4 regions of the Streptomyces sp. SCL15-4 genome follow, and region 1 is predicted to be linked to each of the others. Evidence: riboswitches for the same ligand, from Rfam matches in the RefSeq annotation. Region 1 holds a riboswitch; each other region holds the start of a gene.

What was found. Region 1 has a riboswitch for cyclic di-AMP ahead of SCK26_RS31590 (C40 family peptidase). Riboswitches for the same ligand answer to the same signal wherever they lie in the genome.
Region 2: another riboswitch for cyclic di-AMP. It lies ahead of SCK26_RS22625 (transglycosylase family protein); the one in region 1 lies ahead of SCK26_RS31590 (C40 family peptidase).
Region 3: another riboswitch for cyclic di-AMP. It lies ahead of SCK26_RS15830 (transglycosylase SLT domain-containing protein); the one in region 1 lies ahead of SCK26_RS31590 (C40 family peptidase).
Region 4: another riboswitch for cyclic di-AMP. It lies ahead of SCK26_RS19995 (M23 family metallopeptidase); the one in region 1 lies ahead of SCK26_RS31590 (C40 family peptidase).

The regions. Positions count from the first base shown of each region.
Region 1 covers NZ_JAOBTQ010000001.1:7,018,995-7,021,183, forward strand. The annotation lists gene SCK26_RS31590 (C40 family peptidase) at 488-961, opposite strand; cyclic di-AMP (ydaO/yuaA leader) riboswitch at 964-1,095, opposite strand; gene SCK26_RS31595 (hypothetical protein) at 1,547-1,852, opposite strand; gene SCK26_RS31600 (ATP-dependent Clp protease proteolytic subunit) at 1,860-2,189, opposite strand, start outside.
Region 2 covers NZ_JAOBTQ010000001.1:5,044,854-5,047,042, reverse strand. The annotation lists gene eno (phosphopyruvate hydratase) at 1-213, opposite strand, end outside; gene SCK26_RS22625 (transglycosylase family protein) at 610-1,341, opposite strand; cyclic di-AMP (ydaO/yuaA leader) riboswitch at 1,347-1,521, opposite strand; gene SCK26_RS22620 (transglycosylase family protein) at 1,711-2,189, opposite strand, start outside.
Region 3 covers NZ_JAOBTQ010000001.1:3,658,992-3,661,180, forward strand. The annotation lists gene SCK26_RS15825 (polyprenyl synthetase family protein) at 1-160, opposite strand, end outside; cyclic di-AMP (ydaO/yuaA leader) riboswitch at 750-931, shown strand; gene SCK26_RS15830 (transglycosylase SLT domain-containing protein) at 934-1,422, shown strand; gene SCK26_RS15835 (HAD family hydrolase) at 1,451-2,189, opposite strand, start outside.
Region 4 covers NZ_JAOBTQ010000001.1:4,536,516-4,538,704, reverse strand. The annotation lists gene SCK26_RS19995 (M23 family metallopeptidase) at 50-1,111, opposite strand; cyclic di-AMP (ydaO/yuaA leader) riboswitch at 1,119-1,289, opposite strand; tRNA gene SCK26_RS19990 (tRNA-Met) at 1,610-1,683, shown strand; gene SCK26_RS19985 (dihydrofolate reductase family protein) at 1,761-2,189, opposite strand, start outside.

The sequences.
Region 1 (2,189 bases):
CGGGTGCGTACCGAGGCTGTCCCGGCGTCTCTGTGCCGGCGGGCGGCGGACCCGTCCGGGTGGTGCTCGGCGGCGGCAGAAGCGGGAGCGCCGCCGGTGCCGACGGCAACCGGTGCGTTCCGGTGTTGCCGAGGCGTGCGATGCCGGCAAAGCGTCCCGGTCGTCCGGGACGTGCCGGGTGGCGGTGGAGACGCCGCTCGGTCGGCGTGTGGCGGGTCCCGTCGGTCCGCCGGGGCAACTCGGCCGGCCCCGAGCCTTCCCCCGCCCGTACGCGGCGGGGGAAGGCTCGTCGGGTACTACGGGGCCCGATCCGAGCCGTCAGGCCGCCCGTACGCTCCGGGAGGCGGCAGGCCGGCCCGGTGCCCGCCCGCACGCCCCCGAGGCGGCCGCGTCGCACCCCGGGCCGCCCGAGTGCTCAAGGCGGGCTCCGGGGAGCGCCGGTGGCGCTGGAGCGGCCCTGCCGGAGCCGCTCGGGGCCGTGGGCGGGTCAGCTGACCCGGCCGTACCAGACGCTCCTGGTCCAGATCTTCTGGAGCTTCACCACGTCCCCGGTCTTGGGGGCGTGCCAGATCTTGTTGTGGCCGGCGTAGATGCCGACGTGGTAGACGCTGGAACCCGAGTGGAAGAAGACCAGGTCGCCGACCTTGCGGTGGCGGGCGGAGACGTGGTGCGTCTTGTTGTACTGCTGGGCGGCGGTACGCGGCAGCTTCTTGCCGGCCTTCTTGAACGAGTAGAGCGTCAGACCCGAGCAGTCGAATCTGTGCGGCCCGGTGGCGCCCCACCGGTACGGAGAGCCCTTCTTCGAGGCCGCGACCTTGAGTGCTTTCGTCGCGATGGTCGCGGCGGAGGCGTCGGTGGCGAGACCGGGCACCGCGATCGAGCCGCCCACGGCGGCGAGAGTGAGTGCCGAGGCCGTGCCGGCCCGGGCCATCAGCGACGGGACTCGATTGAGCGCAGTCATGCGCAACCCTTCGTCAGCCGCCTGTGAAGGATGACCTGTCGGATTCGGGCTGGCGAAGTAGCCCGGCCGCGTTGCCACGGCTTCACCCCAAGGGCTGCTCGGAACCTCCGCCCCGCGCCCGACTCTGTGTCGGACTGCTGGACATCCGTTCCGGCGACCCGCCTTGCTTGGGTCCTCCACTCCTGCCGATCCACTCCGTCGACCGGTCATCCGGGCGGCGGCAGGACTCGGCGTCCGCCCGGATCGCCCCGCCGCGGTGGCGGGGGCTTGTCGTCAGACAGGGATCTTGGCTCAGATCTGTCTGAAAATCCCAACGGAATCGGGGATTTGTGGCGTTACTCACCACTCACCCGTTCGGGTGGACAGTGGTCCGTTCGAGGCCCCGTCAGATCATCGTCGTAGCCCCGGACCTGGGCAGATGTGTCTCCGTGGTGACCCATGGACCCATGCCTTGCGCAACTCGGGAGACCCGGAATCCGATCGGGATGTACACCGGTCGGCGGTACGTCGTTCGGGCCGTTTCAACTCCGGTCCGAACGACGCGTGTCGACGCGGCGGCGCCGTCGGGCCGGACCGGCGTCCGCCTCAGCCGACGCCGTCCGGCGGGAGCGCGACGCGAGCGGCCCGGCGCTCGCCGTCCAGCACCCGCAGTGCCCGTGCCAGCGTGTCCCCGTGCAGCTCCGTCTCGCCCCGCTCGTGCATCAGCGCGAGCGCGTCCCGCAGCTCTGCCGCCTTGCGCACCAGGGCCTGGGCGGCGCGCAAGGCGCCGTAGGAGGGTCCGTGCCGGGCCGGATTGACCCGGCCGAGCAGGTCGACGGCCTCCAGATAACGATCGATCAACTCGCCCTCGGCGCGGGTCAGCGCGGGCAGCGGCGGCAGGTCCGGCAGCACGGGCGGCTCACCTCGCCTCCGGTGCGCCGGGCGTGTCGCGGCGGGCGGGCACGACGGCGTCGACCAGGCCGTACGCCAGCGCCCCGGGAGCGTCCAGGATCAGGTCGCGTTCCAGGTCCTCGTGGACCCGCGCGGCCGTGCGCCCCGTGTGCCGGACGAGCATCTCCTCCACGGTGGCGCGGACCCGGGCCAGCTCGCCGGCCCGGACCAGCAGGTCGCCGGGCCGGCCGCGCACCGGCTCGGACAGCGCGGGCTGCCGGATCACGGCCCGGGCGCCGGGCAGCATGAACCGCTTGCCCGGGGCGCCGGCCGCGAGCAGCACCGCGGCGAAGGCGGC
Region 2 (2,189 bases), 2.0 Mb from region 1:
GACGGCCAGGACGGCCTTCTCGACGCCCTTGCCCTGGTAGCGGTCCGGGTCACCGTCGCGCAGCTCGATGGCCTCGAAGGCGCCGGTCGAGGCGCCGGACGGAACGGCGGCACGACCCGTGCTGCCGTCGTCGAGGCCGACCTCGACCTCGACCGTGGGGTTGCCTCGGGAGTCCAGGATTTCCCGGGCTACGACGACGTCGATGGACGGCACGAGCATCTCCTTCTTGGATGTGACGCTGGAAGTGCGGGGCTGGTGTGCCTTGCGACTAGAGCCTAACCGTCCCGGGCGTCTCGGCCACCGACCGACCGTCCCGTGGACAGACCGACGGTACCTTTTGTTTTTGATCGAAACAAAGGGCTTCTGGGTGGCCGAGGGGCGAGGGTGCCGGGGCGGGCGCGAAAAAAGCCCCGCCCCGGCGCGTACGGGGGAGAACGCGCCGGGGCGGGGAGCCCGTGGGGACGGGGGGTGACCCGCACGGGGCCTCGGGGGCTCCGCCGGGACGCGCGGACCGGGGGACTTCGGGGGTCCGGGCGCCCGTGCGGGTCCGTGGCTCTCAGGGGGTCCGACGGGATGTGCGGGCCCCGGGGGCCGGCCGGGGGCCGGGGGTCACTTCAGGTGGAGCTGCTGGCCCGGGTAGATGAGGTCGGCGTCCTCGACGACGTCCTTGTTCAGCTCGAACAGCTTCTGCCAGCCGCCCGCGACCTTGTGCCGCGCGGCGATGATGCTGAGCGTGTCGCCCTGGACGACCTTGTACTCGCCGTCACCCTTCTTGACCTTCTTGCCGGTCGGGGTGGTGACGGTCTTGCCCGCGCCGCTGCCGGTGCTCTTGCTCGTGCCGGTGGAGGCGGCCGGGCGCTCGGCGGAGCGGGAGGCGGCCTGCTGGTCGGCGGAGCGGGTGGAGGTGCCCGAGTCCTGGGTGGACGGGGCGGACGGCGCCGGGGTGCTCGGGGCGGAGCCGTTGTAGGGGGAGCCGGACAGGCCCGTGCCGCAGACCGGCCAGGCGCCCTTGCCCTGCGCGGCGAGGACCTTCTCGGCGACGGAGATCTGCTGCGCCTTGGACGCCTTGTCGGCGGTGGAGGCGTACTGCGTGCCGCCGTACGCGGCCCAGGTGGAGGCGGAGAACTGCAGACCGCCGTAGTAGCCGTTGCCGGTGTTGATGGACCAGTTGCCGCCGGACTCGCACTGGGCGACCGCGTCCCACTGGGAGGCGGTGGCGGCGGAGGCGTTGCCGGCCGCCATCAGCGGGGCGGCGACGGCGGCACCGGTGACACCGGCGAGCGTGATGGCGCGAACGGCCTTGGACGGACGACGGTGCTTGCCCTTGCCGGTAAACAGCATGGATCGATTCCCCTCACCGACGCCTACGAGGTGAGCTGTCGGGTTCGGGCCGGTTGAGTTGCCCGGCCGCGTCGTCCGCTTGCGCGTGACGCGGCTTCACCCCCAGCCGGTCCCAGCTTCAACTGCTGGGCCCGGCACTTACCTTGGGTCCCCCGCTCCTGCCTACGGCGCTTGACGCGACGACTGTTCCCGGGCAGCCACTGGCAGGATTCGGCGTGGCGGCTGCCGGGGCTCGTGGTGACGAGCGGCCTCGACCGTAGACAGGTGATCGCCGGAATTTCAAAGACGATCAGCGCTTCTGAGACTCATCCCACACTTTCGCCAAACCGGACATCAAGGTGCTTAGTGGGGCGTCAAGTCTCGGTGTTTTCAGCCCGTTTCGCCCTGGACATCCAGGGTCTGACCGGCGGTGATGCGGTCCGGGTCGGTGCCGATGGCCTTCTTGTTGCCGGCGTACAGCGCGTGCCACCCGCCGTCGACGTCAAGGGAGTCGGCGATGGAGGACAGCGAGTCGCCTTCGCGGACCGTGTAGGTGTCCGGTTCGCGGGAGGCGTGCCGTCCGGAGGCGGTGCCGTTCTGACCGTTTGTCACACTTTCGTCCGCGCTCACGCCCCGGTGGCGTCCGCCGGTGGCGACGGCACCGGTGTCGACCAGGCTCCAAGAACCGGCCGCCTGCTGCGGGTTGGTCACGACCCCGGCGTCCGGCGTGGCCGTCGGGGAGCCGCCGGCGTCCTGGGGGCTTCCGGTGTCCGGCGTGGCGGACTTGTCGGACTTGGTGGTGCCGGTCCCGGCGGAACCGGTGGTCCGGCCGGCGTCCTTGTCCGTCGCCTTGCCCGTGTCCTCGCCGG
Region 3 (2,189 bases), 3.4 Mb from region 1:
CGCCGGCCCGTACCAGGTGCTGCGCGGCCTCGGTGATGAACGGGACCTCGCTCTTGGTGGCATCGAGCAAGCCTTCCTCGACAGCCGCCAATCCGGCCTGGACATCGGCTTCCAGAGCCTGGTCCCGCACGCTCAGCCCGAACGGCCCGACGACGGTCACGAGGGGTCTCCTGTCTGCTGGTGTCTGCTGGCGATTACACGGTTTGTCGATAGGTCGCTGCCATCACTCAAGTCAGCGTATCCGGTCCTGTTTCGATCACCGATAGCGCCCACCGGTCCAGCTCGGGTGGTATCGAACCATGACCGGCATGGTTTTGATCACACGGCAATAAGGGACATATATCGACTTAACGGTAATCCAGATGCCGTGTCGCGACCTCTCCGCACCTTCCTCACCCCCACTCTCCCTTCACCATCCCTTACGACAACGACGGGCGGCACATCCCGGGTTCCGTCACGACTCGGACTTCGGGCCCGAATCCTACTAATCCGCCATGTCTGATTTTAAGCCTTTTGCCTTTTCGTGAATTGGGTCACGCGCCCGGCCGGCCCGCACGCTCCGCCGCACTCCTCTCCCACCCTTGCCCCGTCGGCGAGTTGAGAACCGGCGACCGCAAAGGATCAAGCACCTCATACGGCGTCGATCAAGGTCAAAAGACGCATTGCATGAATCCGGTACTTGTTCCCGACATCTGCTCTCGCATACGTTCCGGGCCGTCGGGCGGACGCCTAATCCTGCCGCCGCCCGCGAAACCCATTCACGAACTCATTCGTACGGCAGGAGCGGGGGACCCAGGTAAGCCGCCGCGCCGGACGGCATCGCGCCGCGCCGGCACGGCTAGGGGTGAAGCCGTGCCTCCTCCCGGGCACGGCCGGGCGCCTCCCCGCCCGAACCCGACAGCTCACCTCGCAGGCGCCGGAGAGGAACTTTCGATGTCTGCCGCCGCTCAGCACCGCCGTACCCGGAACGCCCGCCTCGTCCGCGCCCTCGCCGCCGCCTGCACCGGCGCCGCCGTCCTCGCCCTGCCGCTCGTCGGCGCGAGCGGCGCCTTCGCCGCCACCACCGCGGCCCCGGCGGTGTCCACCACTCCGGCCGGGTACCCGAACACGCTCGACGGCTGGATCCGCGAGTCGCTCGCGATCATGGCCGAGAAGAACATCCCGGGCACCTACAACGGCATCTACCGCAATGTCATGCGCGAGTCCTCCGGCAACCCGGCGGCCATCAACCTCTGGGACTCCAACGCGGCCAAGGGCATCCCGTCCAAGGGCCTGCTCCAGGTCATCGACCCGACCTTCAACACGTACCACGTCGCCGGGACGTCCTTCGACATCTACGACCCGGTCGCGAACATCACCGCCGCCTGCAACTACGCGGCGAACCGCTACGGCTCCATCGACAACGTCTTCGGCGCCTACTGACCGGCCCGGCCGCCCCGCCCTCCCGCGGTCAGGCGGCCGGGAACAGTCTTTCGAGGACGACGGCGACGCCGTCGTCCTCGTTCGACACGGTGACCTCGTCGGCCACCGCCTTCAGCTCGGGATGCGCGTCGGCCATGGCGACGCCGCGCGCCGCCCAGCGGAACATCGGGATGTCGTTGGGCATGTCGCCGAAGGCCAGAGCCCGTTCCGCGCCGATCCCCAGCCGCTCGGCGGCCAGCGCCAGACCGGTCGCCTTCGTCACGCCGCTCGGCTGGAGCTCCACCGTGCCCGGCCCCGACATGGTGACGCTCGCCAGCGAGCCCACCACCGAGCGCGCCACGGCCGCCAACTCGTCGTCGGACAGCTCGGCGTGCCGCAGCAGCACCTTGCTGATGGGTTCGGCCCACAGGTCGGCGCGCCGGCCGACCCGGACCGCGGGCAGCGTCGGGTGCGGCATCCGGTAGCCCGGCTCGATGAGCGTGAGCCCGTCCACGCCGTCCTGGTCGACCGCCGCGTACACCTGGCCCACCTCCGCCTCGATCTTGCCGAGCGCGGTCTCCGCCAGCTCCCGGTCCAGCCGGACCGACCACAGCAGCCGGCCGGACCGTGCGTCGTACACCTGCGCACCCTGCCCGCACACCGCCAGTCCGGTGCGGCCGAGGCGCGCGAGCAGGGGCCGTACCCGGGGCGCCGGACGGCCGGTGACCACCAGGTGCCGGGCCCCGGCCCGCGCCACCCGGGCGAGCGCGGCGAGCGACCGGTCGGAG
Region 4 (2,189 bases), 2.5 Mb from region 1:
GATCGCATCCCGCCGCCGGCGCCGGATTCCCGCTACTCCCGGAAGGCCGTCAGGGGGTGAGGCCCTTGTCGCGCAGCCACGCCATCGGGTCGATGCCGGTGGGCGAGCCGCCGGGGTGGACTTCCAGGTGCAGGTGCGGGCCGGTGACGTTGCCGGTGGCGCCGACGCGGCCGATGACCTCGCCGGTGGCGACCTTCTGGCCGGCCGTGACGTTGATCGAGGACTGGTGGCAGAACCACAGCTCGGTGCCGTCGTCCAGGGTGAGGATGGTGCGGTAGCCGTACGCGCCGGCCATGGCCGCCTCGGTGATCGTGCCGCTGTGCACGGCCTTGATCAGGGTGCCGGTGGGCGCGGCGAAGTCGAGTCCGGTGTGGTGGCCGGAGGACCACATCGAGCCGGCCTGCCCGAAGGTCGAGGTGATCGTGTACGAGGAGGTCGGGAGCGCGTACTGCCTGGCCAGCTCGGCCAGCCGCTTCTCCTCCGCCGCCTTCTTGGCCTCGGCCTCGGCCTTCTCCGCGTCGGCCTCCGCCTTCTCCTTCGCGGCGGCGGCCTTGGCGGCGGCCTCCCGCTCGGCCTCGGCGGCGGCCCGCGCGGTCTGCTTCTCGGCGGCGACGAGCGCGGCGGCGGCCGCCCTGCTGTCGGCCTGGCCCTGCTGCTGCTCGGCCTGCGCCATGATCCGGTTGCGGAGCACCTCGCCCGCGTCGGCGCTGTCCTGGCCCGGGTCGGAGGCCACGGCGACGGTGCTGAGCGTGGTGGCCTCGGCGGCGGGCCGGTCGGCGCCGGAGCCGTCGTGGAAGAGGGAGCCGACCGAGGGCAGGTCCGGCAGGGAGATGGAGACCGGCGGCTTGCCGGTGTTGGCGCTGGCCATGCCGCCCGCGCCGACGGCGGCCATGACGCCGACGCCGAGGACGGTGGAGCTGCGCGCGAAGCCGCCGCGCTGCTTGGCAACCCGGTGCCGGCCGCGGACCGGTGCGACGGAGTCCTCGGTGGGGTTCCATTCCTCCCACGGGCCCTCGTCGGCGCGGTAGGCACCGTAGCCGAAGGTCTCGGGCTCGGACTCGCGCTGTGCCGGTATGGACGGGGCTTCGGGGACAGGCCGGTTGGACGCCACGCGGGCGTGCTCCTTTCCTTCCTCCGCCTACCGGGTTAGCTGACGGGTTCGGAGCAGGAAGGTCTCCTACGCGCGTATATCCGGTCGTGGACTCGCGTGAGTACACGACGGTATCCGCGTGATTCACCCCAGAAAGGTGGTTCCCCGGTTCCCTCGCGGGATTCGGCGCGTGCGCGCGGAGCCGCCTCTTGTGACGGCTGGGACGACCGCGCTGCGTTATCGAACGTTAATAGACTTGCCAGTCACTTTCCAAGCCGTTCGCCCCGATCAACAAGGAATTTACTGGTGAGGTTATCGGCAACTATCCCGTCAAAACGGGCAAGTTGATCGGGCCTCGGAACGGTTCAGCAGTCACTCGAGGTTTTGATGGTTACTCAGATGTTATGCGTACGGCGCTCACCTGATCACTCACCGTGACGTCCCCGGTCACCGGTTGCGGGCCCGCCGAAACCGGTGTGCGAACCATCCCGCGGATGGCGTACACTGGAGTCACAACGACGCGGGGTGGAGCAGCTCGGTAGCTCGCTGGGCTCATAACCCAGAGGTCGCAGGTTCAAATCCTGTCCCCGCTACTGAAGGCCCAGGGCCCGGAATCCCAAGGATTCCGGGCCCTGGGTGTATGTGCGCCCGGGCGCGCCCGGGCGCTCGCTCAGCCCGGCAGATGGGCGTTCGGCGCCTTGGCCAGTTCCTCCAGCTCCGGCAGGACGACGACCCGTACGCCCGCCGCGCTCAGCACGCCCGCTCCGTCGGCCGCCGTGACGAAGGTGTCGGGCTCCCGCCAGGCGGTGACCACCCGGCGCACTCCCGCCCGCAGGATCAGCTCGGCACAGGGCGCCGGCCGGGAGGCGCGGCGGGTGCACGGCTCCAGGCTGGAGTACACGGTGGCGCCGGCGAGGCGCGGGTCGGCGGGATCGGTCTTCGCGAGCGCCGCCTCCTCGGCGTGCACCACCGCGTCGCCGCCCTCGCGCGAGTGGCCCCGGGCCAGTTCCGTGCCGTCGGCGGCGACCACGACCGCGCCGACGCTGAACGCCGTCCGCGACGGCGGGCACAGGGCCGCCAGCTCGCAGGCGGTGCGCAG